DNA from 2 places in the Weissella paramesenteroides genome. Region 2 is predicted to be linked to the other one. Evidence: predicted binding sites of a transcription regulator. Region 2 holds the regulator's gene; the other holds the start of a gene.
The links. Region 2 encodes LexA, which represses DNA repair genes until DNA is damaged. Its sites were predicted from a motif close to CNAACANNTGTTNG; they were not measured.
Positions count from the first base shown of each region.

Region 1 (15,705 bases), 520 kb from region 2:
TAATGCGGTTGAAAAGACCATACCAAAATTACTCATAAAATAAAGCATATTGAACACAAAACGACCGTCATGAGACCGTACTTGTGTGCCATAAGCATTAATAGCCGCCGTTAACCAGCCACCAAAGAAGCCAACCAATGTCAAAATAACAGCATAGGTTGGCCAACCATGCCAAATAATAAAGGCGACTTGCAACACAATCATTGCTAACACACCGAACTGAATAAGGCGATAGGGTTTAAATTGATCAAATAATCGACCGCTAACAATCGACCCAATAGCTTGACCAACTGCATTAGCCATCATCACCCATCCAATTGTTACTAAAGTTTGATACAGTTCATTATATAAATAAACTGATGTTAATGGCCAAATAAAACCAAAAGCAAAACTATTAATAAAACTTGCCGCTAACAACCAACGTAACGACATTCCTTGCCCCATACTTTGCATGATAAACCTCTTTTTAACATACTCACAAAAATAGAGCGAGACTAATGAAATCCATCAATAGCCTCGTTCTTTAGCAACCCTTTTTATTTACAATTAACCGAATCCACCCGGTTCTTCATTGTGAAAATCAATGTTTGAAAACTTATTATATGACTTAACAAATAGTAACCGTGCTGTTCCACGAGCTCCAGAACGATTCTTTTCTAGGATAACTTCAATTTCACCAATATCTTGCTGCTCTTCATCACGTGGATCATTCTGATTATCCAGATCATCATTAGATTTTTCGTAATAATCATCACGATATAAGAAAGCAACAATATCAGCGTCCTGCTCAATAGATCCAGATTCACGAATATCTGACAACATTGGACGCTTATCTTGACGTTGCTCAACGCTACGTGATAGTTGTGACAAGGCAATGATTGGCACATTCATTTCCATGGCCATCATCTTAATTGCACGTGAAATAGCTGAAACCTCTTGTTGACGACCCTCACTACGAGTTCCTTCAATCAACTGTAAATAATCAATAATGACTAAACCTAGCCGACCCTCACGTTTATATAATCGACGTAACTTCGATCTGATTTCTGTAACCTTAATACCCGGTGTGTCATCAATATAAATATTTGTTCGTGCTAGCGAACCTGTCGCCACTGCTAGAGAATTCCATTCTTCAGTTTCCAACTGTCCCGTTCGCATGTGCTGCGAATTAATATTACCTTCCGCCGCTAACATACGATTAACCAAAGAAGTATCTGGCATTTCTAATGAAAAAATAACAACTGGTAAAGTTGGGTCTGCCACCGCCACTTTTTGCGCAATATTTAATACAAACGCAGTTTTTCCAACAGCAGGACGGGCAGCGATAATAATCATTTCACCTTCATGAAATCCGGTAGTCAAATTATCGAGTGCTGGAAAACCGGAAGCCAATCCCGTAACTGTTTCGTCGGTGCGTGAGTTTTGTTCAATTTGTTCAAAGGATTTATTCACAACATCAGCGATATTTTTAAAGTCTGCACTTTTTTCGCCACCATTAATTAAATCCAGCTTTGTTGATAAGTCTGCAACCGCATCATCAACTGAATCACTACCTTCATAAGTTTGTGTCAAACTATCCTGTAAGGTATCAATCATATTGCGACGTACGGAGCGTTCTCGCACAATTCTGGCATAATACAAGGCATTACCAGCAACTGGTACGCTTGATGCCAACTCAGTCAGGTAGGCCATGCCACCGACATTTTCAACTTGATTATCTTTATCCAATTCATCAGTGATTGTTAAGATATCAATCGCTCTTTGTGTTTCATCAAGCGCCAAGATAGCTGAATAAATCAAGCGATGTGCCGTGCGATAAAAGTCACTCGGCTCAAGAATGGTCATAATATCCGCCAATAAATCTTGGGGATCCGTTGCTAATAAAATCGAACCCAGCACTGCCTGCTCGGCTTCAACATCTTGTGGTACACGTAATGGTGCACCTTCATTTTGATCAGGCATGTGAACATAACCTCCCTTCAACATAGTCTACTGTTCATTGTACCAAATAACCATCGATTAAAAAATCAGAGTTAGCCAAAAGATGGTTTGAATTCGAATATAACGATAATTAGGCGATTCTAGCTTTTTGCATTTTTGCAAGCCAGAATCGCCTAATTATTGATATAGTAAGAGCTTTTTCAATACTTATTTATTGCTCTTCTGTATGGACACGAATAGTTGCCTCAACATCACGGTGAAGCTTAACTTTCACATTTCGATAACCTAATGCTCGAATAGGCTCTTTCATATCCATTTTACGTTTATCAATCTTAATATTAAATTGGTCAAGTAATCCTGCCACAACTTGTTTTGATGAAATAGCGCCGAACAAACGACCATCTGTACCTGCCTTGGCTTTTAGTTCAACGACTGTATTGTCATCCTCCAACCTATTTTTCAATGCAATGGCCATTTCTTTTTCTTCTGCAGCTTCACGATCAGCTGCTTTCTTTTGACCACGCAAGGCAGAAACATTCGCATTCGTTGCTGGCTTTGCCTTTTTGTTTTTAATCAAAAAATTATTGGCATAACCATCAGGAACGTCTTTTACTTCGCCTTTCTTTCCGCGACCTTTAACATCTTCTAAGAAAATAACCTTCATTGTTTCATACCTTCTTCTTACTAAAATTTTTAATCACTATCTTTATTAAGCTCGGCTAACAATGTCTCGTAAACTGCCTCAGTTGACGTATCTTTAACCTGAGTTGCAGCGTTACTTAGATGGCCACCACCACCCATCGCTTCCATTACCAGTTGCACACTAACGATACCTGTTGATCGAGCCGAGACAGCTACTGTATCATTATCACGCCTAGTAATAACATAAGATGATGTCACACCAATCATCTGCAATAATGAGTCAGCAGCTTGTGCTGCAACAACTGAATCATATTGCACATCATCCTCACCAACTGCAATCGCTACGGAATCATGAATCTGGGCACGTTCGATAAGATGCGCACGATTACGGTATGAATCGACCGTTTCTTTCATAAAGTCCTGCAACAAGTTACCATCTGCACCAACCGCACGCAAGTAACTGGCCGCATCAAATGTACGCGTACCAGAACGCAATGTAAATGACTTCGTATCAATTTGAATACCCGCCAACATTGCTGTCGCTTCTAATCGTCTTAATCCTTGTGCTCGTCTTGGTTGATATTCGAACAATTCCGTGACTAACTCAGAAGTTGAAGATGCATAAGATTCAACATAAACTAGCTGTGGTTCTTCAGGAAATTCTTCGCCTCTTCTGTGATGATCAATAATCACAACCCGATTCTTTAATGCTTCATAGACGTCTTGTGATTCAGATAATGATGGTTTCGAGTGATCAACAATAACCAACAAACTCTGATCCGTCATTTGTGCTAAAACTTCATTCGGTGTTAATAAGGCATGCTCGTCAGAAACATCTTCAGACATTTGTTCCAATAATAAATGAATGTCTGAATGTTCTTGCCCGTTTTCTTCGTAAACTACCCACGCTGGTTTTCCCAACATTTCTGCTAACCTACGTACACCTAAAGCGCCACCAAATGAATCCATATCTGGGCGCTTATGTCCCATAACAAAGACCTGGTCGGCCTGATCAAATAAATCAGCTAATGCTTGTGAAATCACTCGTGCACGTACACGAGTTCGCTTAGCCATCGGATTCGTATTTCCACCATAGAATCTGGCCGAACCAGTCGATGACTTAACAACCACTTGGTCACCACCACGTCCTAATGCTAGGTCTAAATTAGCTTGCGCATTTTCAGCTAACGTATCAATGGCCATTTCATTATAAGCAATACCAATACTCAATGTAATTTGAGCATTTTGAACAGAGGTTGATTCACGAATCGTTTTTAATAAATTGAATTTATCATTTTCAGCTTTCTTCAAGGCGGCACGATAACCAATTAATAAATATCGGTCCACTGATAAGCGACGTGCATAGATTTCATGATCTGCCATCCAATCAGATAATGTTTTAGTCACATAAGTTCGCAAAGTCGATGCCTCAGCATCACTCATACCCTCAGTCACTTCATCATAATTATCTAACGAAACAATTCCTAAAAACAATTTGTGATTTTCAAAATCTGCCGTTACTTTAGCTGCAGCTGTCCGATCCATTAGGTAGACTGCATTCAATTCTGGCTGAACCTGCAACTGAAAAACATGGCCTAGCCATTCAAGCTCGGTAACACGCTTTTCTTCATTTGGCCATAATGCCACAATTTCAGCTAATTGTTCAGAAACATGTTGTAGATCACTACCGACAATCGTTTCATTCCCCAATAATTGTTGAATATATGGGTTGACCCACTCAATGTCACCTTCGTCTGTACAAAGGATGACACCTAAGGGCATTTGAATAATTGATTCTTGTTCACCACGATTAATACGATACGATAAATTTTCAATATAATGCGTTGTTTGTTCACTTAAATCTTGAAGTGTCCTAAAAATAACAATCAATGCAATAACGACTAATACCAGCCAAATAATACCTACGACCCAATTAACTAGCCAGGCCAAAAATGCCCCAACAATTGCAATAAATGATACTAAGGCTGCCATGCCACTAAGGCGTTGATTTCTAAAGAATGTCGGTAACGCCGTAATTTTTCTCACCCGTCTCACCTAGCCTATTCTTTTTGTTTGTATCGTATCATTATAACATAAACCCACATATCCATAAAATTGCCCCATATTGCGAATCTTAATTCTGACCATAAAAAAACGAGGATGGAACAAAAGAAAATATTCCAACCTCGGTTTGCTAAAATTGTATGAATTATAAGCCTATAATTTTTTATAGCGTAAACGCGTTCCAAAAGTCTGAAGCCTCAATGTAACGCAATTTGCGCAATCCCTGTCCTTCGCTTTGCTACGGACAAAAATTGCACAAACCACGTTACACACCGGCTTCAAAACAACTTTTGTCTCGCTCTCTATATTTCTAATCAATTAAACCAAATTCACGAGCACGCTCTTGGTACTTAGCAATTTCATCTTCACCAGCCCAAACAAAATGCTGTGGTGCAATTTCAACCATTTGACGGTCACGACCATCTAATTCATCAGTTGGATCGTAGACAATTGGTACACGTTGCTCTTCAACACTTGGATCCGGTACTGGAATTGAACTTAATAATGAACGCGTGTAATCATGCAATGGATGATTATAAACTTCATCAGCAGTTCCAATTTCAACCATCTTTCCCCAATGCATCACACCAATACGATCAGAAATATACTTCACCATTGACAAATCATGTGCAATGAACAAATAAGTCAAACCTTGTTTTACTTGCAAGTCCTTCAACAAATTAACCACTTGGGCTTGAATAGAAACGTCTAACGCTGAAATAGGTTCATCAGCAATAATGAATTTAGGTTGCACTGCTAATGCACGGGCAATCCCAATACGTTGACGTTGTCCACCAGAAAACTCATGTGGGTAACGACTAGAGTGATCACGATTCAAGCCAACAATTTCTAACAAATCTTCAACTTGTTTTGAACGATCAGCATCATTTTTTGCTAAATGATTAACATCAATTCCTTCAGCAACAATATCCTTAACCTTCATACGTAAGTCAAGTGATGCTTGTGGATCTTGAAAAATCATTTGGACAGCCTGACGAAACTTGCTTAACTTACCACGTCTCTTTAACTTGGCTAAGTCTTCACCTTCAAATAAAATCTTACCGTTTGTTGGCTCGTACAACTTCATAATTGCACGACCAATTGTCGTTTTACCTGAACCTGATTCACCAACAAGTCCAAATGTTTCACCTTCATAAATATCGAATGAAGCATTTTGTACGGCCTTTGTTTCATTAGATTTACCCTCATTAAAGGTTATATCTAATCCTTGGATCTCAACTAATTTCTTACGTTCATCGGCCATTACTTGCCACCTCCATTTCCAAGAACAGCAGCATTGTCAACCGGAACAGCTTTTGAACGATCTGCTTCTGGATGTTCAGCTTGGAAACGTGCCCAACGCTTTTGAACTTCAAGCGGTGGTTCTACTTCAGGTGCACGTTCATCTAATAGCCATGTTGCTGCATAATGCGTCTCTGATAATTTAAAGAATGGTGGCTTAACCTTTTCATCAGCGGCAATTGCATAATGATTACGTGCAGCAAAAGCATCACCTACAGGAGGATTCAACAAATCTGGTGGTGTACCAGGAATAGCCTCTAACTTACCACGCTCTGTTTTCGTTGTTGGCATTGAATTCAACAAGCCCCAAGTATATGGATGTTGTGGGAAGTTAAACACTTCATCAACCTTACCAATTTCGATAATTTCACCAGCGTACATAACGGCAACACGATCAGCCATACCAGCAACTACCCCTAAATCATGGGTAATAAAAATGATTGAGGTATCTGATTGCTCTTGAATGTTTTTCATCAAGTGCAAAATTTGCGCTTGAATCGTTACGTCCAACGCAGTTGTTGGTTCGTCAGCAATCAAAATCTCTGGATTATCAATCAAGGCAATCGCAATCACAATTCGTTGACGCATACCACCAGAAAACTGGTGTGGATAATCATTAATGTGTGCCTCAGCATTTGGAATACCGACCATCTTCATCATTTCCAAAGCCTTTGCCCAAGCCTTTTTCTTGCTGTAATGCTGGTGCTTAATTAAAGGCTCTGCAATTTGTTGACCAATTTTCATTGTTGGATCCAATGACGTCATTGGATCTTGGAAAATCATCGCAATCTCTGAACCACGAATTTTTTGCATTTGTGCTTCAGATTTACCAAGAATTTCTTCACCCTTAAACGTAATTGAACCTTTTTCAACACGTGCGTTTTTAGCTAACAAGCCCATTAGAGAACGAGTCGTTACTGATTTTCCAGAACCAGACTCCCCCACAATCGCTAACGTTTCACCTTTGTACAAATCAAATGAAACGTCGCGAATGGCTTGAACACTTCCATTATAAGTATTGAAATTAATTTTAAGGTCATCAACCTCAAGAATTTTCTCTGCCATATTTCCACTCACTTCCATTAATCCTTTGTACGTGGATCAAACGCATCACGTAATCCATCACCTAACAAGTTAAACGCAATCATAATGATACCCAAAATAACAGCCGGAATAACTAACTGATATGGGTAGAATTGCATTGCCTTTTGTCCATCATTTAACAACGTACCCAATGAAGCCATTGGGACTGGAATTCCTAATCCAATAAATGAAAGCAATGCCTCAAAGAAGATTGCTGATGGAATTGTAAACATCAACTGCACAATAATCGTTGAGCTAAGATTTGGCACCAAGTGTCGCAAACCAATGCGCCAAGTTGAAGAACCTAGTGTTCGGGCAGCCAGAATATAATCTTGTTCCTTAGCTGTCAAAACTTGCGCTCTGACCAATCGTGCCATTGATGTCCATGATGTTAAGGCGATTCCTAATGAAATTGATAACATACCTGGCTTCATCACCAAAATCAAAAGCACAAACACAACCAAGTTAGGAATTGAAGAAACAATTTCAATAATACGTTGCATGACAATATCAGTTTTACCGCCACGCCATCCAGAGATGATACCGTAAGTCACACCAAAGACTAAGTCCATTAATGTTGCAATTAATGCAACTTCCAATGAAATACGTGTACCATATAAAACACGTTTAAAGATGTCACGACCAAATTGGTCAGTTCCAAACCAGAAGTTCTTCTTATCAGAAACACCAGCTGACTTATATTGGTCAACCTTTGTACCATCTAATTTACCTTCTCCAGTAAAGCCAGGAATATCACCTAACACACCTGGCAAACGGGCTGGTAAGTTTTGAACAGTTACATCTTGTTGTGCAGTTACTTTTGAATTGGCAATTGGCGTTGAACCAAAGGCAACGATGAAAACAAAGACCAACACCCAAAGCGAGATGAAGGCACCCTTATTTTTCTTCAAACGACGCCAAGCATCTTTCAAAAAACTAACTGAGGGCTTTAAAATTTTTTCACTATCAGTTTGACGATCTGCGGGAAGCAATTGAAAATCATCTGCTGTTAAATTTACTTTTTCAGACATTAGCTACTCCTTCCTTATTTAGCCAAACGAATTCGTGGATCGATGATACCGTATAGGATATCAGTTAGTAATAACACAACCATCAACATCATTGAGTAGACGATTGTCGTTCCCATGATAATTTGGTAATCATTGGTCAAAATTGAGTCAACGAACTGACTACCAATTCCAGGAATAGAGAAGATATTCTCAACAACAATTGATCCAGTTAACAAGTTAACCGCCATTGGCCCGATTAACGTTACCAATGGAATCAAAGAATTACGTAATGCGTGCTTCCAAATAATTTCATTCTTTGACAATCCTTTTGCTCGGGCTAACTCAATATAATCTGAGCCAAGCACATCAACCATTTCAGTACGAATAAATCGTGCTGACGTAGCGAGTGGACTCATTCCCAAAGCAATTGTTGGTAAGACTGTTGCTGCAAAGCCTTTCCAACCAGCGATTGGCAACCAACCCAACTTCAATCCAACCCAGTACTGTAACAAAGCCGCAAATACGAATGAAGGGATTGAAATACCCAACACTGCTAAGATTGACAAAAATGTATCAGTCTTCGTGTTACGACGAACTGCAGCGGCAGCTCCTAAACCAGTACCTGCGATCAATCCGAAAATCAATGCTTGAAGTCCAAGTTGTGCAGATGGACCAAGGCGTTGCGCTACCAAGGTTGATACTTCTTGGTTCGCAAATTGGAATGAAACACCAAAGTCAAAGTGCAATGCATCCCATAGATATGTCACATATTGCACGATAACAGGCTTATCCAATCCATATTGGGCCTCAATCATTTTTTGCTGACTAGCAGACAAACGTTCTGCGTTTGCCAATGGTGATCCTGGCATCAGCTTCATTAAGAAAAATGTTGCTGAAATAATCAAGACCAAAGTTAACACAATAATTGCTAACCGTTTAATAATATATTTGAACATGGCCATGCCTTCCCTATTTTAGTTCTACTCATAATATGCTAGAAAGTCATTTCGTAAATAACCATACTCTCATATCTCATAGCTATTAATTAGATGTTTTTAATTTTACCAGAGGTTTCACAAATGTTAAAGAGTTTGTTATAAAACCTCACATAAATATTTAATCTTATGAAAAAATTGTAAATGCTTACATTTTAAATAACTGACGGTGAAAGTATGCTTTTTAGTGGTATTTAAAGGACATTCGTAAGTAATCATCATAAAATGAAAACTTCTCTTTTTTTAGTTATTTTTCACAAATTTGACTATAAAAAAATGAGAGAGCGTGACAAACACCCATTTGCCACACCCCCTCTATTTTTCAGCATTGGTTCATTTGATTAAACAATCAAATTACTTCTTGTATGCCCACTTCCAATCGAATGGTGCTCCAACAGTATTTGAAACAACACCCTTAACCTTTGTATTCAATAGTGATGGCTTTGCTTGATAGTAAACTGGTGCGACCGCTGCATCTTCTTGTAGAATCTTCTCAGCCTTAGCGTAATCCGCGTAACGCTTTGTTGCATCGTTAACATCAGTTGTCTTTGCAGCCTTCATAACATTGTCATAGTCTGCATTCTTCCAGCTACCATTGTTAAATGATGAGTCAGAGGTATACAAATCTAAGAAAGTTGATGGATCGGCATAATCAGCACCCCAAATTGTGTTAACCATATCGAACTTCTTTTCATCTGATAATGAAATACGTTGCTTGAATGGCACAGTCTTAATTGTAACCTTCAATCCTGGTAACTTTTCCATTTGTGATTGGATAAATTGTGCTGAACGCTTTGCACCATCAGAATCATCAGTCAAGTATTGCAAAGTAACCTTCTTCTTACCAGTTTCCTTCAATCCTTGCTTCCACAACTTCTTGGCTTCCTTCAAGTTGTAACCAACAGCATTCTTATCCGCAGCTACCTTAGCAAAGTCCTTACCAGTTGCTGGATCCTTAGCTAACTTTGTTGATGTAAATGAAGTTGCTGGTGTTCCACCACCACCAAGAATCTTTGATGACATTGTCTTACGATCAATTGACTTTGACAAAGCCTTACGAATATTTGTGTTATTCAAAGGCTTCTTGTTTTCATTAAATTCGATGAACGCTGTTGATGCTTGTGCAATAACAGTGTAGTCCTTCTTGTTCTTTGAAGCCTTGTATTGGTCAGGTGATAGCGTTGTATAATCAACCTTCTTTGACTTGTACAAGTTGTAACCAGTATTTTGGTCCTTGATAGTTTGAACGGTAACCTTTGGTGTCTTTACAGACTTAGCATCCCAATAAGTAGGGTTCTTAACCAATGAAATCTTGTTGTTTGATCCTGTCCAACCCTTCATGGTAAATGGTCCGTTAGAAATCGTGTACTTAGATGCAGTACCGTACTTCTTACCAACCTTATCCACAAACTTCTTGTTTTGTGGTTCAAAAGTAGCCATGGTCAACACTGACTCAAGTTGTGGCATTGGACGCTCAAGAGTTACTTGCAAAGTCTTATCATCAAGTGCCTTAACCCCTAGGTCTGTGACTGGCTTATCACCTTTTTGAACGGCATCGGCATTCTTAATACCTGAATATAGGTAAGCATATTGTGATGCTGTCTTTGGGTCATTAGTACGTTGCCAACCATAGACATAATCATTAGCTGTCACTGGCTCACCATTAGACCACTTCATATCACGCAAATGATAAGTTAAAGTCAAGCCATCATCTGACTTATCAACCGAAGTTGCACCAGCTAATTGTGGCTTACCAGACTTGTCCATACGGTACAATCCTTCACCAATGGCCTGTAAGTAATTAAAATCAATGGCTGCAGTTGTCTTTGAAGGATCCATCGTTCCAACATTTGCACCTTCAGTCCAATTAATTGTCTTATACTTAGCGGCACTAGCTGTCACTGGTACGAAAGTTGATCCTAGGATCACTGCACCAGACAACAAAGCACTGACCTTTAATGTCTTATTCATATTTCCCCATCCCTTATTCATATTCACATATCGTGATAACTTTTTCATAATCATATAATAAACTTAAACCATAGTCAACGACTTATTTAAGTTCAATTTAATAAAACAATATCAACAAGTCTTATGTTTTATCGATAACTATTGATAAGTCAGCATTTATATATAAAAAGGGATATCATTGGCTCTCATAATCAGCTCATTTTTAATAATCACCATTTTCTCATTTTTCTAAATAAAAAAGAAGTTCCCAATCGTAAATTAGGAACTTCTATAAACAGCTTTATGCCGTCATACGACGATCTAGCATATCGCCAATCTTTGAAATAATGAAATTCAAGATAAAGTAAATCACTGCCAAAGCAAAGAACATTGAAATAATTGCACTTGGCTCTTGTGCATAAACAATTTGTGCACGGTAAGTTACCTCAGGCAACATAATAATTGTTGCTAGAGATGTATCCTTAATCAAAGAAACAAATTGTGACACAATTGGTGGAATCATTTTCTTGTACGCTTGTGGCAAAATAATGTGCCACAAAGCTTGCTTAAAGTTCAATCCATTTGACAAGGCACCTTCTAGCTGTCCTTTAGGAACTGCCAAAATACCTGAACGAATAATTTCAGCCAACATTGCTGACTCAAAAATCGTTAATGCAAAAATTGTCGATGTGATAACCCCAAAATGAATACCAATTTTTGGCAAAGCAAAATAGGTGAAAAAGATAATTAATAGCAATGGTAAATTACGAATCAAATCGACAATAAATCCCACAATTTGTGAAAGGTAAGGGATTTTGACATATCTAATGACACCCAAAATTGATCCGATAATGAAACTCAAGATAATTGAAACCACAGCAACTTCAATCGTTACCCCTAGTCCCATCATCAAGAAACGCATATTTACCCACGAAAATGCTGAAAAGAACTCACTCATGCGCGACCTCCATTCTTTTCAAGTCTGGTTTCCAAATAACGCATATAATAACTCATTGGCATTGTCAAAATTAGATAGAAAATACCAACAATGATAAATGGACCAAATGTATCAAATGTCATCTGTGAAATTTGATTTGCTTGGTACATTAAATCAAGTCCTGCAACGAATGCTAGAACGGATGAGTTTTTAATTAAGTTAATAAACTGATTTCCAAGTGGTGGAATCACTAGCTTAAATGCTTGTGGCAAAACAATGTAACGCATACCTTGCCACCATGAAAGGCCATTTGACATGGCACCTTCTAGTTGACCCTTAGGCACAGCATTAATACCTGCACGTACAGTTTCAGCAATAAATGCTGATGTATATAATGTTAAACCAAAGGTTCCTGCCGCAAAACCACTAATTTTAATGATGTTTGCAATAACAACATAAAAGAACATCGTAATAACCAACAATGGAATATTTCTAACAACTTCGATATAGATACGTCCGATGATATTGACCAGTTTATTCGGAACAACTTCCATTAATGCAAAGGCTGTTCCTAAGATTAGTGACCCAATCAATGCTAGAATTGACGAAGCGATAGTCCAGCCAAATCCAGTCAAGAATTCACCAGCGTGTGATTGAAATAATGAAATCATTCTTTAGCCAACTCCTTCCAATCCATCCCCTTAACACTACCGAACCATTTTTTGGCCATCTTAGCATAAGTACCATCTGACTTAATGTCATCAATTGCTTTATTAACAGCTTTAACTAACTTTGGGTTCTGCTTTTGCATGGCAACACCATATGGTTCCTTTGTAAAGGTACCACCACGAACTTCCAATGTTTTCGATCCGGCAGCCATACCATATAGAATACCGTTGTCAGTAGTCAATGCATCTCCTTGACCTGCCTTTAAAGCAGTTAATGCTGTTGCGTAATCTTGTAACCCAACAACTTTTGCCTTTGGCGCAAAGTCTTTAATTTCATCAATTGACGTTGACCCTTGCACAGCTAACACACGTGCCTTAGGTGTGTTTAATTGCTTAACATTATGATACTTACTTGACTTTTTAACCAAAATTGATTGACCAGCATTAAAATATGATTGTGAAAAATCAACGACCTTTTGACGATCAGGCGTGATCGACATCGTTGCGATAATTGCATCAATATTTCCGTTCAATAACATGGGCACACGTGTACCTGAAGTAATTTGTGTGTACTCCACCTTAGCATTTGGGTTGATACGCTTCGTGATTTCCTTAGCCATATCAACATCAAATCCTTCAAGTTTACCCGTTTTGATGTTCATCAATCCCATCAGTTTGGTATCGCCCTTAACACCCCAATTCATACGATCTGTTTTCATAATCCGATCATATGTCTGATTCTTAACAGTATCTGCATGAATAACTGTTCCTTCGGTTGCCCCAGCGAACAAGGTGACTGCAGCAGCTGCAAGAATTGACTTCATTACAACTTGAAATTTACTCTTCATGTTGCGCCTCCTTAACGAATAATTTGCGATAGGAATTCCCGTGCACGTGGCTCCTTTGGATTAGCAAAGAACTCTTTAGTTGGTGAATCTTCCAAAATTTGTCCCTTATCCATGAAAATAACTCGGTCGGCAACTTTCTTCGCAAAGCCCATTTCGTGCGTAACAACCAAGGTTGTCATTGAAGAATCACTAACAATGTCTTGGATAATTTGCAAAACACCATTGATCATTTCCGGATCTAAGGCTGATGTTGGTTCGTCAAATAATAATGCTTTTGGCTTCATTGCAAGTGAGCGAGCAATCGCAATACGTTGCTGTTGTCCACCTGAAAGTGCTGCCGGTGACTTTTCAGCCTGATCAACTAGCCCAACACGATCAAGGAGTTCCATCGCAACTTTTTTATTTTCTGCTTCATCACGATGCAATACCAAACGTGGTGCTAACATGATATTTTCTAAGACTGATTTATTCGCATACAAATTAAAATGTTGGAACACCATCCCCACATTTTTTCTTGTACGGTTCATATCTGTTTTAGGATTAGCTAAATCTTGCCCGTTTACAATCAACTGTCCACCTTGAACCGGTTCCAAACCATTAATCGTACGAATCAATGTTGATTTTCCTGAACCAGAAGGTCCGATCAAAACAACCGTTTCCCCAGCCTCTACCTTTAAATTGATGTCCGTCAATGCATGAAAATCCCCATAAAATTTATTGACATCTTTGAATTCGATCATCGACATAGTGGTTCCTCCTTATAGATAATTTACCTAAAAAATTATCTTAGTATATAAAAATAACCCGCCGCGATTTTATTCGTGACGGGTCGCTAATCTAATAATAATCTTAGTTTATCTTAATTGTCAAACATATTGTTAAGTTTGTTAACATTAAAAATCATTCAATTACGTACGATTATCTATTTTTTCGTATATGCTAATTCAACTGCTAATTTATAAGGTTTTTCAACAGGCATTAAAGCATGACGGCCACGGGCTTTACCCGGTCCACCAGTCACGACAACAGATGCAATATATAAATTGTATGATTTCAATGCTAAGTCTACTGGTTGTAACCCAACTGTCTGTATCCGTGCCAAACGTGATGAAAGCATCTCATTCATACCACCATAAACGGCCAGTCCACCACGCTCTTCTTCCAATTTAAAATAGGGTAACGGTGTACCAGGATGGTTAGCGAAGATTGCTGGTTGACCAGTAGCTAAAAAGGCCAATTGTTCTTTCTCTGAAAGACCACCGTAGTTCTCAGTAATCAGACCACCCTCGCGTAATTGATCAACCACTTTCGTTAATTCTGCCGCCATATCATTATCGGAAATGGCAGTTGCCGGTAAGACTTGCTTCTTATCGTAGAGACCATTTGCGGGTACATATGGCATTGCTTTATTATCTGTGGCCGTTTTGGCAGCTTGGGGACCACCCAACATTTTTTCTAATTTTGGTGAAACATCCCACTTAATTGTTTTCTTCGTATAATAGTAAACGATATTTAAAATTGCGCCGTACAGTATTAACAAAAACGCTAATGCTAACAGAGCACCTCGTAAATAGGCACCATTTTGAATGTGACGCACAGCTAAATAAAGAATATAAAAGTTACCAACACTGGCTAGGACAGTATATACCTGCCCCTTCCAACGAGCATTCACATTGAAGAAACCAAGATAATGATTAAGTAAGTCTAATATCGTTAACATTAATTAGTTCCTCCTTGCGTTGCATTATTGGTCGTATTACCGGTGGTATTATTTGTCGTTGTATCTGTCCCCGTTGTATTATCGGTGGTTGTATTACCAGTAGTATTATTTGTGGTTGTATCTGTTCCTGTTGTGTTATCAGTATTACCGTCTGTTGTTGTATCAGTTGACGCCTCATCTGTTGATGAACTTGAACTACTTGCAGATGACTTTGATGCTGAACTAACCGTTGTATCATCAACTGAATCGTCACTTGTCATATCTGATTCAGTTGAACGACTTGAAGGTTTTTCTGAAGAACTAACTGATGATTTAATGCTACTTGATGATACTGTACTACTTGATACAACTGATGATGATTTTGCTGCACCGTTTGAAGTATGCGTAGAAACATTAACAATTGCGTTTCCAGCACTCAGCGCCAAAATTATTGAAACTAATGCAACTGGTGTAATAAATGGTGGTGTTCGATATGCCATATAGTGCTACTCCTCCTCCAGGTCAAAAACTAAGGCCTGCTTAACAATATTGTCAATTTCTTCTTT
Region 1 is NZ_CP130559.1:315,315-331,019, reverse strand. It holds gene QRX23_RS01525 (MDR family MFS transporter) at 1-453, opposite strand, end outside; gene dnaB (replicative DNA helicase) at 547-1,962, opposite strand; gene rplI (50S ribosomal protein L9) at 2,153-2,605, opposite strand; gene QRX23_RS01510 (DHH family phosphoesterase) at 2,635-4,629, opposite strand; gene QRX23_RS01505 (ABC transporter ATP-binding protein) at 4,958-5,911, opposite strand; gene QRX23_RS01500 (ABC transporter ATP-binding protein) at 5,911-7,014, opposite strand; gene QRX23_RS01495 (ABC transporter permease) at 7,032-8,063, opposite strand; gene QRX23_RS01490 (ABC transporter permease) at 8,078-8,998, opposite strand; gene QRX23_RS01485 (peptide ABC transporter substrate-binding protein) at 9,392-11,008, opposite strand; gene QRX23_RS01480 (amino acid ABC transporter permease) at 11,289-11,945, opposite strand; gene QRX23_RS01475 (amino acid ABC transporter permease) at 11,942-12,595, opposite strand; gene QRX23_RS01470 (transporter substrate-binding domain-containing protein) at 12,592-13,440, opposite strand; gene QRX23_RS01465 (amino acid ABC transporter ATP-binding protein) at 13,452-14,186, opposite strand; gene QRX23_RS01460 (DUF6681 family protein) at 14,363-15,160, opposite strand; gene QRX23_RS01455 (hypothetical protein) at 15,160-15,639, opposite strand; gene QRX23_RS01450 (AAA family ATPase) at 15,646-15,705, opposite strand, start outside.
Region 1: dnaB (replicative DNA helicase) is a predicted target of LexA. The motif match lies at 2,039-2,052, and genes of this name have one in related genera.

Region 2 (15,705 bases):
TGTGTCCGTTGAAAAGTATGGTGAACCAGTACCTGCACCGAAAATCACAACACGTCCCTTTTCTAAGTGACGAACTGCCTTTCGACGAACGTAAGGTTCAGCAACTTGACGCATTTCAATAGCAGTTTGTACACGTGTGGGAACATCGTGTGATTCAAGTGCGTCTTGCAATGCCAATGCGTTCATAGTTGTACCTAACATACCAACATAGTCGGCCTGTGCACGTTCCATTCCCAACTTTGCACCAGCTTCACCACGCCATAGGTTACCACCACCAACAACGATTGCAATCTCAACACCTAGTTCATAAACTTCTTTGATTTCCGCTGCGATATTGTTAACAGTTTCTGGATCAATACCATACCCACGCTCACCGGACAAAGCTTCACCTGAGAGCTTTAACAATATTCGTTTGTACTTTACATCTGCCATTATTTTAATCGCCTCGGTCTCTATTCACCCATTTGAGCTGCAACTTCAGCAGCAAAGTCATTTGCCTTCTTTTCGATTCCTTCACCAACTTCATAGCGAACGAATGAAACAACCTTGCTGTTCTTGCTTGCAACATACTTAGCAACAGTTTCTTTACCGTCACCCTTTACGAATGGTTGGTCAACCAATGCAATTTCTGCCAAGAACTTGTGCAAACGTCCTTCAACCATCTTTTCCTTGATGTTATCAGGCTTACCTGCTAAGTCTTCTGACTTCATTTGAACGGCCTTCTCGTGATCCAAAACTTCTGCTGGCACTTCTTCAGCTGAAACGTACTTTGGTGCAATTGCTGCAACGTGCATTGCAACGTCCTTTGCAACTTGTTCATCTGAACCATCCAACAATACAAGTGATGAAATACGACCACCCATATGTGAGTAAGTACCAAATACTTGACCTTCTGCTTTTTCAACAACTGCAAAACGACGTAGTGTAATCTTCTCACCAGTGATTTGTGTTGTGTGAATAATCATGTCATTTAATGTTTGATCTTCAGAAACTTTTAGTGCCAAAGCATCTTCAACATTTGCTGGTGCATATTCAACAATTGCGTTGGCAACAGCATGTAACAATTCGTTAAATTCTGCATTGCCAGCAACGAAGTCAGTTTGAGAGTTCAATTCGATGATAGCAGCTTTGTTGTCCTTTGAAACAACATAAGTCATTCCTTCAGCAGCAACAGCACCGGCCTTCTTAGCAGCCTTTGCCATTCCCTTTTCACGCAAAGCATCAATTGCCTTGTCCATATCACCATCAGTTTGAACCAATGCCTTCTTGGCATCCATCATTCCAACGCCAGTCTTTTCACGTAACTCTTTAACTTGTGAAGCAGTAATAGCCATTTTATGGTCTCCTTGTATATGCTAAATCTTATCTCAACTAGTATACACGAAAATATAACGATTTTCTATACACATATTAGATATCTAGTAATCATTTTACATGAGTTTTGCGTAGAGCGCAAAAAAAGCTTATTCCGTAAATTGGAATAAGCTTTTTTGCTATTTGTCAAAAGATAATTAGTTCTTCTTACCTTCAACAAGATCAGTCAATTCTTCGATTGAAGCAGGCTTGTCACCTTCAGCTGCAAAATCAGCTTCTTCAACTGCATCTTCACCTTGGTTACCTTCAATAATAGCATCTGCCATCTTTGAAGTAATCAAACGTACGGCACGGATTGCATCATCGTTTGATGGAATCTTAACGTCAATTTGATCTGGATCAGCGTTAGTATCGACCATAGCCACGATAGGGATGTTCAACTTGTGTGCTTCTTGCACAGCCAATTGTTCCTTGTGAGGATCAACGATGAACATCAAATCAGGAATCTTAGGCATATCAGCAATACCACCCAAGAACTTGTCCAACTTCTCACGTTGCTTGATTAGCAATGAAACTTCCTTCTTTGGCAAACGATCGAAAGTACCGTCTTCTTCCATTGCACGCAATTCCTTTAGACGAGCAATACGAGCTTGGATAGTCTTCCAGTTAGTCAAAGTTCCACCTAACCAACGGTGGTTAACGTAGAACATGTTTGCACGAGTTGCTTCTTCTGCAATTGAGTCTTGTGCCTGCTTCTTAGTACCAACGAACAATACCGTTGCACCATCAGCAGCTGCATCGCGAACATAGTTATATGCTTGGTCAACCAACTTAACTGTCTTTTGCAAATCGATAATGTAAATACCGTTACGTTCCGTAAAGATGTAATCTGACATCTTTGGGTTCCAACGACGAGTTTGGTGTCCGAAGTGTACACCAGCTTCAAGCAATTGCTTCATTGAGATTACTGCCATGAGTATCTGCCTCCAAATGTTTTTTCCGCCTAGCCTCGCATGTAGCCTGGCGACCCGGTAAAGGGGCACCCGTCAAACTATTGAGAACTAGTGTGTATTTTTGGTATAAAACCAATAATTAATATTACTCAGTTTTATGCAATATGTCAACCAAAATTTTTCTCAAACTCTGGCACATGGTGTTCATATAGAAATCTCTCTTTTTGGCTACGAGTAAGCTTCTTAAACATAGCTTCTGCATGCAATGCATCATGTTTCGTCGTAAACGCCTCCGCATAAAGCAGTTTCAGTGGGTGTCGTTTGGCTGGTCTAGTAAACTTTGCCCCCTTACCTGCTTCATGAGTGGCTAGACGTTTACCAACATCATCCGTAAACCCACAATAAAGCATATTATCCGCAGTCAATAACACGTACATATAATATGGTTTATCCATGCTGCTGACGCCCTTCATAAATTGACCAGACAGCATCTGTATAGGTGTCATCTAAATTATGGGTAACAATCGGTGGTAAAATCTTTGCTCCTGTTAATTTACCGTCTTTGATTGCATCAATTAACACGATATTAGCTGGTTCACCAACTTTAGGATAGACAAATTGAATTTGCTTTGGTGATAAATGATTTTTTTGTAATGACTCTAAAATTTCAAACAAACGATCAGGTCGATGAACCATGAAAAAATGTGCCTTATTTTTCAACAACTTCTTAGCAGTATATGTTACTAAATCCAAATCTGCCATCAATTCATGGCGTGCAATCGCATAATGTTTATTTTCATGCATGACTGTATGCTCGTTATCAATCGAAAAATAAGGTGGATTTGATACCACCATATCTGCTGACCCTGGGCGAATGTCATTGAAAATATCACGCATATCTGCATTCATAATGCGAATTTTATCAGTTAGGTCATTCATCATAACTGATCGTTGTGCCATATCGGCTAGACGTTCTTGTATTTCTACACCAATAATTTGACCAGAAACTTTGTGCGCCATAAATAATGACACCGCACCATTCCCGGCACCAAGATCCACTGTCAAACCCCGACCATTTTTCCGGGGTTCAGCAAAGTTGGCCAGTAATACTGCATCCAGTGAAAATGAAAAAACCGATTTACTTTGAATGATGTGAACGTCGTCATTGTATAGCATATCGATACGTTCATCAGGTAACAGTTCAACTTTCATATTTTTCTCCTTATCGTTCACCATCGTTTGCCAAAAACGCCTGTTATGTGGGATAATAAGGCGTTATTATTAGGGAGGATGAACAAAATGTTCTATTCATTCATACGTTATGTCGCTGCGGGAATTGTTTGGCTTATCAATGGTCGCTACAAACTGCTAGGGACAGACAAATTACCTGAGGGCAACTATATTTTAGTTGGTCCACATCGTACTTGGTGGGAACCTGTATTTTTTGCTCTAGCGGGTTGGCCACATAAATTTAGCTTTATGGCTAAAAAAGAGCTTTTCAAGAATCCTATTTTACGCTGGATTCTTGTCCATGCCAATGCTTTTTCAGTTGATCGTGACCATCCAGGTCCATCAGCCATTAAAACACCAGTTAAGAACTTAAAAAAGACTGACCTAAGTTTGATTATGTTTCCATCTGGTAGTCGCCATTCTGAAGAAATGAAAGGTGGCGCTTTAATGATTGCGAAACTTTCTGGTGCACCATTAGTACCAATCGTTTATCAAGGACCAGTAAAGTTTTCTGGTTTATTCAAGCGCAAGAATGTCACAATGGCATTTGGTGATCCCATTTACATTGATAAGCGTATCAAAGTAAATGAAGAAAATACCGCTGAATTTGGTGATACTCTACAAGCAGCTTTTGACAAGCTAGATGATGAAATTAATCCTGATTGGGTTTATGTTGATCCAAATCCGAAGAACAAAGAATAAATCAAGTAGTTAATCAATAATTATAGAGAAGTTGGGACAGAAGGATTTGTTCCAACTTTTTTATAACTGCAAAAAAAAAGTTGAGTATTGATAACTCAACTTTTTTCACACATTACTTCTTTTTTGAAGAAGTTTGTGCTTGACTCTTCATTTGTGCCATCATCTGGTTCAAACGCTTCTGAGAAGGCTTTTGTCCCATTGATGTCATCATTGATTTCATCATTTCTTCTGAAATTGGCGGATTATTCTTGATGTACGTCTCCATTGAACGACGTGCGATGAAGAATCCAGCGACAGCGCCAACTACCGCGGCAAGAACGACAATAAAAATCCAAATTGTTGTGCTCATTTTATTACTCCAAAAATATATTCAAACATCATTATAGCGAACTAAATGCCGTTTGACTAGCTACCCGAACGATTAATTATCACGTAATCCCTTATCACGCTGAATTTTCTTTACTTTTTCAGGAGTTACTTCATTGCCATTCTCATCGTAGACTTGTAGCATTTCTACTTGAGAACGAAAGGACTTTCTAAAATTATCCAAAAATTCAGCCCGCAAATCCGCACGTTCGGCAACTTCATCCTTTGTTAATCCTTCTGGAGATTTTGCTTTTGCTGCTAATTCATTAATTCGTGAACGAACAGCCATCATGTGATCTGTCTCAACCATGCTAGTTCCACCTTTTTTTGAATTTAATGTTACCATTTTAACATATTTTGATTAATAATATTTGTATTAACTGATGTACATATGAGCAGATGTTTGTCGTACAATATTCAGTAGTTACAAAGGAGCAACTAACGTATGACAAAAAAGCCTAGAAAGCAATTAGAGATACTACAATATATATATGAAAAACAGTTAACCAGTGGTTACCCGCCTACTATTCGTGAAATTGGAGCAAAAGTTGGTCTAGCATCATCCTCAACCGTGCATGGTCACCTAGACCGCTTACAAAAAAAGGGCTTGATTACTAAGGATGCTGAAAAGACTCGCGCAATCAAGGTAACACCACAAGGCATGTCATTACTAAATCAGGATTATCATAATGATGAAACGAAAGAGCCAATCACTAATATAACAATACAAAATTTATTTTCATTCGATGATGATACTTTTATCCTACAGCAACACAGTAACACCATGCTCAATATTGGTATTTTAAATAATGATTATTTGATTGTTAAAAAGCAAAAATCCGTTGTCAATGGTGATATTATTGTTGTTAAAATTAATGAAATGACTAACGTGTACCGCTATTTCAAGGAAGGTACTCATTGCCGGCTACAACCAGAGAATAGTAATTTAAAACCTGTTATTATTGAAAATCCTACTATTCTTGGCCGCGTCGTTGGAATTTACCGCAATCATATCAATTAAATTCAGAAAATACCTAATAAAGCAATCAAATACCCTAATCTATCAACTCATTAGGGTATTTGATTGCTATAGACCCATTTCCCAACTTAAATCAATATCAGTATCAGATATCATCTGACCAACGTCCTCAAGTGATAAATTCCTTGGTGTTGATAAAGCTAAATTCACTGTCAATCCTTCTGACGATTTTTTCAAACTAGAGACCTTACTTGAAATGTGCTGCTCTTCTAGGTAATTACGTAGTTTTTTCACATCATCAATTTTTTTCAAGTAAACTCTAATCGAAAATGACTGGCGCAAATTAAAATCATTAAAATAATGAAATGCCAGTTGCAAAATAACGATAATAAATGTCGCTGCAAAGCCCACTTCGTACAAACCGGCCCCAATGGCCATCCCCACACCAGCAGTTGTCCAAATACCAGCTGCCGTCGTTAGTCCACCAATCACATTAAAGTCTGGGCTACGAACAATTATCATCCCTGCACCTAGAAAACTGATACCACTAACAATCTGGGCAGCAATACGTGATGGATCGAGGTTAACATTTTGCATGCCTAAAACAGAGCCAAAGCCATATTGTGAAACAATCATCATTAACGCTGCACCTAAACTAACAATTGCATGAGTTCGTAGACCGGCAGATTTCGATCTAGTTTGTCTTTCAATACCAATTAATAAGCCTGCCAGAGTTGCTAATAATAGACGAATTAATAATTCTTTAGTTGTCATTTTACCTCCATCCCAAATAACGCCTGAGATTTAGCTGATCGGTGACGTTATTTATTTCATACTTTCTATTTAACCAAAAAAATGACTCTGATAACAGAAATTAAACCGCTATCAGAGCACTTAGTTACCTAATTTTTTCGATCATCATAATACGATTGTTCTTGCTGTTCCCAATAATCTTGATCTTCGGCTGTTATTAGCCGGATTCCCTACAGCTACCGTATTGGCAGGAACATCTTTCACAACAACTGCTCCACCACCGATAACCGCATTATCACCGATTGTGACACCAGGTCCAATAAAAACATTGGCGCCAATCCAAACATTATTGCCAATGTTAATTGGTTTACCAAATTCTAGTCCACGTGTCCGGACACCAGCATCAATGGGGTGTCCGGCTGTAATTAAACTTACACGTGGTCCAATCATCACGTGATCACCAATATGTATCTCACACGTATCTAATATCGTTAATCCAGTATTCCCATAGAAAGCTTCACCAATATAGACATTTTTACCGTAATCTATATAAACGTCTGGCTCAATGTAACTTCCCTCACCAACTGACCCAAATATTTCTGATAGTAGCTCCTGGACCTGATCTTCTTCCTCATGAGCAACCTGATTGTACAAGGCAACCCTCCACTTACATGCCTTTCGCAAAGCAATTAATTCTTTGTCAGTTGAATCATACAAATTAGCTGACAACATAATCTCTCGTTCAGTTTTCATTTAATAGCCCCCTATTGTATATGAACTGTCTAATTCTAACATAAGTCTCGTCACCGTGACCAATTGTGAAAGTCGGATTTAAATGATAACATTATTTTTATCAGTTTTATTTTAGAAAGGCAATTATATGACAACGTCTAAACGAAATCTCTCCTTTGATATTGCTCGTGCAATGGCGATTTACCTGGTAATCATCGGCCATTCAATGACTGGTTTATGGGGAACATGGCAATCTAATTTTTTATTTGCCGCAAACTTACCAGTATTCTTTATTATCTCTGGTTACTTCTATCATTCAAAAAAAATGAAAGATGTCATCCAAACTGGAATTAATACATTACTAATACCTTTTTTTATTGTTACCATTCTCTATATCGGATTGAGAACGATTATTGGTGAATTTATCCAACATATTCATTATCTAAATTTTCAAACGTTACTACCACTCATATATGGAAATGGCGCAACTGCCCATTCACCATTTGGCTTTGACTTAAGTTCACATGCAGGCGCTGTCTGGTTCCTGCCAACGATGTTCATCGCAAATATCATTTTCCATTTGTTAATGAAATCAAATAAAGAATTTATCCGCTTCATTATTGTCATCATTTTATTTGGCACTGGTTATACATTAGCTCAGTATGCTTACTTTCCTTGGTCTATACAAGCTGCATTAGAAGTTCAAATTTATTACCTATTTGGCTACTGGTTAGCAAAGATTGTAAAAAAATATTCAGAAAAAAAAGTTTTTACCAATCTTCCTCTTTTAATAGTCGGCCTAGTCTTTTGGATTATGAGTGCAACTAGCGGTACATACGAACTAAATCGCGGTTTAGCAGATAACATGCTAATGGCAGTTTTAGGTGGTATCGGTAGTGCTGTTGTCCTCTTAGGTATCGCTTTTTTTATTGAAAAACATTGGCAAAAATTGGCTAATTTGCTGAGCTATGTAGGTCAATATTCACTAGTTCTTCTGTGCATCCATTCAATGGACATTGGACTATTAGATTCTGAAATAATGCATTTCTTCCAATCACAAGCTTGGTTCTTAAAGGACAGTCTGATTGCTTACATTGGTTTAATGCTAGCGAGAATTTTATATACAACCTTTTTCACATGGATTTTACTAAAAATAAAGTTTATCTATCAATTATTCGTTGATCGAAATTTCCCACTAAAAAAACTCTGATAAAAAATAAAGCATCTTGTCCACTTTTCATTAGTGACAAGATGCTTTATTTTAGTGTTTTGTAAAACTCTTTGATAGATAATGCTTACCAGAACTTAAATCGTATTGAACTAACTTAAATTCATGTAATAGCTTTTTTTGCTTCTTAGTTAAATCTTTTGTCTTTAAAGTATGACCATTATTATCTACAAATTCGCCACGCGTGTAATTAGCAAATGCTGGTAGTTCCTTTGTTACCTTCGTTTGCAATGCGTAAAATGGCGTTAATTTGCTGTTTGTGGCTTCTAATGCTAATGCAGGAAAATCACTTGGTGATGCATAAGCACGTTGATTGTGATCTGTTTTTGCATGACTCTTTTCACGAGCAGCCTTATTTTGATAAATAAAGTAGTCCGTTTCATGAGATCGTTCTTGTTGCTTGTCCTGATCAACAAATGTGAATACACCTGGCCAATGATCGCCATAAAAGACAAGTGTCACCGGTCGTGAAATATTCTCTAATTTATTAATGAGATTCTTCGTTGCGACGTCTGTATAATGTACACCAGCAATATAGCTTTCAACAGTTTCTTTTGTATTACCAGTAACAGCTGGTTCTAACATTTTATATTTACTATCAGGATATTGATTTGCAGAATAAGGCATATGATTCTGCATTGTCATCAACTGGATGAATTGCGACTGATTATTATTCGCTGACGTAATTTTCTTTGTTAAGTATTTATAAGAATATTTATCAGCAGGATAATTGTTTTTAGAACCAACCGACTTCACATACTTTTCAGGATACTTATATTGATTGCCATCCGTTGTATAAAACTTTTGAATACCAATTTTTTTATAGGCATCTCGTCGGTTATAGAACGTACCAACATATGGATGAATCACTTCTCGATCTTGGAACAAGTTAGTAATTGTAGGTACGTCATGAGCAACAGGTACCAATTGTGTGTAAGGCACCACCATTTCTGGTGCATAAGTTGCTAATGGGAATCCTGCCAAAGTCATATACTCAATGTTAGCCGTTCCACCACCGTAACCTGAAGACAGCATTTTACCTGAGAAGACTGCATTCTTTTGAATCTGTTTAATATTTTTAAAGACATCAGTTCCCTTGTATTTTAACCCAGGTACATCATCAGGATCTGTTAATGACTCACTCAAAATATAAGCCACTGTTTGTCCTTTAAGATTATCCTGCCGAGTTTTATTTAATGTCTCTGAATACTTTGTATACTTTTTTTGCAAAGCAGCCATTGATTTTTGCGAATAACCTGATGGTTGGCGCATAATAACGCTCGAAATATTCGAAACAAAAGTCATCACTGGACCATTAAGCATAGCATCTTCACCTGTATTAAAGCTCTGCCACTGATACTTAAAATGATCCAATAAAGCACGATTTTGGTCAGCATTAGCAATAAATGGAGATGCTAAGGTTAAGAAACTGACCAATAGAATAGCAATTCTTGTCCCAGTCTGTTTGATCATCATTCGCTTGATAGATTCTGCAAAGCGACCTGATCTCTTACGATGGAGCCAATATTCCAATAATCCTGCGCCAACAAAAACAACGACAATACCAACAATAGCAAGCATTAACAAGTTTTTATCAACCATCTGTGTTAAACCGCCAACAGCGGTAACTTCAGACATATCACTAAACAAGATTGGTTCGTTTCGTGCCTTCATTTTCATATATTCGGCAATAAAAGTTACTACTGCAATTGTCAAATATATAGCAATCCCAACAAATAATCGATTAACCAGTACCACAATAAATATGAATAAGATTAAACAGGTAACAATAGTAAACAATGCCTGAGCACGTGTTAAGAACTTAATAGATGTTAAAACAGCCTGCCCAAGATTTAAAGTTTGGTCAAATCTTCCCCAAATTTGAAAATACATGGTAAATTGTAAAACAACAGTTGTTAACACACTTAAAACAAGACCGATGATTAAAAATTTCATCCAATTATTGAACGTCGGTCCACTAAATTGTTTTCTACTTAAAAACTTTTTCATCTAACTCACCCTCTTGCCCACTAAATGTCTTTAAAATTTTTACTAAACCAAACTTAATCACAGTGCTAATAATTAACATGATTAACCAAATTATGATAAAGCTTAACATTCCTGTGGGTAACAGCCCGCCAATGTAATTATTTATCGGTATCATTGTATTAATAAATATAAACACGACTAGATTTAAACTTAAATAGCTGCCAATTTTAGCGAATAAATTGGTAAGTGCAGAATTTTTTGTCAAGCTACTTGCTACAACAATTACTCCTGCTAAGCTAATCAAACCAGTTAACGTTCCTAAAATCCAAAATGGTGTGTAGGCAACAATCATATCTAGGCCTGTTGAAGCTGACATCGTCAAATCAACGATTAAAGCAGCTAAAACTGTCGCTGGGCCAGCTGACCAATTGTCTAATTTTTGATAATAAACACCGAAAAGCATAAATGGTAAGGCAATCAATGCCGATTCCAATGACCAAGGTATTTGAATAAAAGTAGCTAGGTAAAAGCCTAGCCCACCAAGCAAAATAATGATTAAAACTGCCCAAAACATTTTTTTTATTTTTGAAATAAAAATCATTAACAGTGTACCAGTAAATAAAGCTATTAATAACCAAAGAAGTCCGATACCTGTATCAAAAAAACCAAAAATCGTAACAACAGGCGAACCATTCCCATATAATAAGGCCTTCAATCCAGTACGCATTGCGGGAAATGGTGTATTCAACCATGTACTTAATTGAAGGAGTTGAACTACTTTATTCATTACAATCATCAACAATCCAGCAGAAAGGTATGGAACCAAATAACGTTTAACTGCTAAAAAAATAGACTGACCTATTTTTAAATTAACATCAATACTATAACCAGCAATAAAGAAAATAGTTGGCCATGTTAACCATGTGAAAAAATGATACAAAATACTATGATTTTGTGGGTTTATGATGCTAATAAAAATTAACATCATAAATGAAAAACTTGAAAGTATTTGTATCGTTCTATCTTTATTATTCATCACCATTTCAGATGCTCCTATATAAAAACATAAAGGAGTCGGATAAAAATAAACCCGGCTCCCTTAATTACTTAAAAGTATTATAAATCATATTTCAAAAACAAAACATAAATTTTTCTTATTTTAGTAATCCATCAACGATAAAATGTCATAACCTGCAAGTTTTTCGCGCCCATGTAAGTCATTCAATTCAATCATAAATGCCAGCCCTGCAACTTCACCACCTAATGATTCAACCAACTTAACTGTCGCAGCAATCGTACCACCTGTTGCAAGTAAATCATCAGTAATTAATACCTTATCTCCTGGCTTAATCGCATCCTTATGCATTTCTAAGGCTGCTTCACCATATTCTAGAGTATATTTTTCACTAACTGTCTCTCGTGGTAATTTACCTGGCTTGCGAGCTAAGACAATACCAGTTCCTAATTCATTAGCTACTGGTGCTCCAACCAAAAAACCACGTGATTCTGGACCAACCACAACGTTAACATCACGCATCTTTGCAAAATGTGCAATGCGGTGCGTAGCTTCTGCATATGCTTCTGCATTGCCCCAGAGTGGCGTAATATCACGGAAAATTATACCCTTTTCTGGAAAATCCGGAATAGAGGCAATATAGTCATTCAAATCCAACATCAGTCTAGCTCTCCTGCTTACTTAAATTCATTAATAAAGTTTCTAATTCAGCTGTTGTGCTGTAAATTAGTTGTTGTTCAAGATCTCGCTGAGCCATAAATCGTTGGAACGTCTTTGTCTGTGTTAATTTCATCGGCGTTGGATTAGGCACAGCATTCAAAACACCATTGTCAATTGTAACAAATTTTGCCTCTAAAAACACCTTTAAAATTAGTTTTAATGTCATATTAGAGATTTTCAGATGATTAATCATCGCATCAAATTGTGTTTGTAAGTTGATGTTTTTGAATGAATAGACAAATTTATAAACATTAGAAAAGACTTGCTTACTTGGTACAGGTTGTAAATAAACTGGTGACTGCACGTAAAACATTGGTGCTAATCTACCTGGCGTACTTGCCTTTAATAACATTTGTAATTGATCTAAGGAATCGGGCAAATCAACTAGTACCATTGTTTGAATGTCCGATTCATTCATTGCATCTTGCCACATTAAAGGTTGTGCAGCTGAATCAATATATGTTGCTAACTGTTGTAAATGATTTTCTTTGAAAAAAACGTAGGTTACGGGCTTATTAAAAGTTTGTCTGGTAAGATGGCTCGTGCGCCAATCCAAAATAGCCGCTCCTTCAGCTAACATATCACGTAACATTAATTGATATGAAATGTTCCCTCGATAAGAATTCTGACTCATCGTACCGATAATCTGTAGAGAAGAAAAATGACCTGCAAGCGCACTTGCTTGATTTCCCCAGCCGAAGGCAATCACGGGTAATTGGTCCGTATCTGTTTGTGCAATAAATCGTAAATGTTTACCATCGCTCATTGTTTTTACTTGATTAACACCCAGTAAATCCAACATGAATAAGGGTTCCGGATTACCTTCACCAAATGGTGCCAGTACTTGTAAATTATCAAAATTTTCTTTCGTAAAATCAGCAGCGCTTACTTTTGCAGCAATTTGAAGATTCGGTTTTTGTGCATTAGCTAATTCTTGTTGTGCTGCCGCATCATGCAAAGCAGCTCTCAATGCAGTTAAATTATTAGTTGGCACTGTCATTCCTGCAGCACTTGCATGCCCACCAAAAGCAGTCATTAAATCACGATGTCCATCTAAAGCTGTAAATAAATCAAAGGATGGTACTGAACGACCGGATCCTTTCATCTCATCACCATTGATATTCAAGACAATTGTTGGTTTACCTGTTTGCTCGACTAACTTGCTAGCAACAATTCCTAAGACACCTTCGTGCCAATTTTCACCAGCAACCACAAGTACTGGATCATCACGCAACTGTGCAGCCTGCTCTTGTGCTGCAGCGGTAATAGTTGTGACTAACTGTTGACGTTCTTGATTTAGGTTATTGATGTGATCAGCTAAAGGTTTGGCACCCCCAATATCATCCATTAATAATAATTGCACACCAGTAGTTGCATCTTCTAACCGACCCAATGCATTTAATCTTGGTGCAATCGTAAAACCAATCGTTGAAGAGTCAATGTCAGATAATTGCGTACCAGCTGCTGCTAATAATGCTGCAAGTCCAGGACGAGGATCTAATTTCAGATTTTCAAGACCTTGCTTAACGATAATACGATTCTCATCCGTTAATGACATCACATCAGCAACTGTCCCTAAGGCTGCTAAGTCTAATACTTCGTCAGCAGGTTCTTCAAGTAAAGCAGATGCCACTTTAAAAGCCACACCAGCTCCTGAAAGACCACCAAATGGATATTCACCTTCAGGATGGCGTGGATGGACGATAGCTGTTGCAATTGGTAGTTCCTCTGGTAGTTCGTGATGATCAGTAATAATGACATCAATCCCTTGTGACATTAACCATGCCACTTCATCTTTTCCTGAAACCCCGTTATCAACAGTCACTAGTAATTGCATTCCTTCAGCAGCTAACTTTTGATAGTTTGCTAAATTTGGACCATAACCATCACTAAAACGACTAGGAACAAAGTAGTCTACGTTCGCTCCCATTAATTCCAACGCCCAAGTCATAATAGCTGTACTAGTCATACCATCAACGTCATAATCACCATAGACAATAATCTTTTGTCCATTATCAATGGCTTGCATCAGACGTGTAATTGCTTTATCCATATCATGCAACAAAAATGGATCATACAAACCAGAAAGATCAGGTCTTAAAAAGGCATTCGCAGCTTCAATAGTGTCATAACCTCGATTAACTAAAATCTTAGCAATCAACTCTGTGACGCCAAACGCTTCACTGATCGTTTTAACCGCCTTTTGATTACTTACTTCAGGAAATTCCCATTGATAACGTGAATCAATCATACGCTGCCTCCTTACTACTCAACCTCACTAGGTACAGTCAATTTCACTGGTTTTGTGTTTCCTTGTTTACCAAACGGAATGTCAAAGACATCAAAATCATTGACAACACGCGTATTTGGAAAAATTGAACGTGCTTGATAAGCTAATTCATTCGCTGCCTTTCCTGCATAGCGGGCAGAAATATGTGTTAATAATAGTCGACCAACCTGGGCTTGTTTCGCAATAGTTGCTGCTTGCACACTAGTCGTATGGAAATGATTACGAGCCTGCTTACCTTCACCTTTACCGTAAGTCGATTCATGAACTAAAACATCTGCATTTCTTGCAAGGGTCATTGTATTATTTGTTTTGCGTGTATCACCAATAATTGCAACACAACGGCCTGGTTGTGGTGCCCCAATAACATCTGCACCATGGATTGTGCGACCATCTGCCAAAGTGACATCATTTCCTTGCTTTAATTGACCATACAACGGCCCAGCAGGCACGTTTAATTCACGTAAACGCTCAACTAGTAGCTCACCTGGGTGTGCATGCTCTGTCACACGATAACCAAATGAAATAATTCGATGATCCAATGGTAATGCAGAAACTGTAAATTTATCCGTCTGTAAGACATCGCCCCCATCATCCGGTAGTTCAACGAACTTAATTGGGTAAGTTAGGTGTGTCTGTGAGACACGCAAACTAACTTCCACAAATTGGCGAATACCTTTTGGACCATAAATCGTTAGTTCATCTTCGCCACCTTGGAATGAACGTGATGATAACAATCCTGGCAGCCCATAAATATGGTCACCATGTAAGTGTGTAATGAATATCTTAGTGACTTTACGGGGCCGAATTGTTGATTGTAACATTTGACGTTGGGTTCCTTCACCAACATCAAACAACCATACTTCGTTAATTTCTTCAAGTAATCGTAAAGCAACCCCTGTTACATTACGAAAATGTGCTGGCGAACCAGCTCCAGTTCCCAGAAACTCAATTTGCATAGTTAGGAACTCCTTATCTTTTTTTAAATATTTGTTCATGTATAAGTATCAAACTTATTCAAAAAGAAAACCGTCTAAAATGACGGTCAACACTCTCTACAATATTATCATCTTTTAAACGTTTAATACAGCGGTTTTACATCGTTAAAAAGTAATTGTCTCAACGTCAGAAGGTTTCTCAATTTCATTACCAGCTGAATCTTTCACAGTTGCGAATTGTACGTCAAGCGACTTCAATTTGGCAACATCCTTTTTAGGCACCAAAACAGTTGTTGTCGTAACTACTGTACTATACGGTACAATGCCAGCCGTGTTCAACTGTCCATCATTATAAATACCACTCAATGCTGACATGGTTATACTCCCAGGATATTTAATTGCTGTAATCCCTGGCGTTATCGCTGTCACTGCATTGTTATTCGTAACTCTATAACTAATCACCAATGTTGTAAACTTATCAGACATGTTTCGGTCATTT
Region 2 is NZ_CP130559.1:834,358-850,062, reverse strand. It holds gene pyrH (UMP kinase) at 1-432, opposite strand, end outside; gene tsf (translation elongation factor Ts) at 453-1,334, opposite strand; gene rpsB (30S ribosomal protein S2) at 1,512-2,288, opposite strand; gene QRX23_RS04135 (GIY-YIG nuclease family protein) at 2,435-2,722, opposite strand; gene QRX23_RS04130 (tRNA1(Val) (adenine(37)-N6)-methyltransferase) at 2,715-3,479, opposite strand; gene QRX23_RS04125 (lysophospholipid acyltransferase family protein) at 3,567-4,199, shown strand; gene QRX23_RS04120 (YneF family protein) at 4,312-4,548, opposite strand; gene QRX23_RS04115 (DUF896 domain-containing protein) at 4,621-4,875, opposite strand; gene lexA (transcriptional repressor LexA) at 5,011-5,586, shown strand; gene QRX23_RS04105 (MgtC/SapB family protein) at 5,653-6,318, opposite strand; gene QRX23_RS04100 (sugar O-acetyltransferase) at 6,463-7,050, opposite strand; gene QRX23_RS04095 (acyltransferase) at 7,178-8,239, shown strand; gene QRX23_RS04090 (LTA synthase family protein) at 8,291-10,267, opposite strand; gene QRX23_RS04085 (hypothetical protein) at 10,248-11,288, opposite strand; gene QRX23_RS04080 (adenine phosphoribosyltransferase) at 11,406-11,924, opposite strand; gene recJ (single-stranded-DNA-specific exonuclease RecJ) at 11,926-14,232, opposite strand; gene rnz (ribonuclease Z) at 14,247-15,227, opposite strand; gene QRX23_RS04065 (hypothetical protein) at 15,372-15,705, opposite strand, start outside.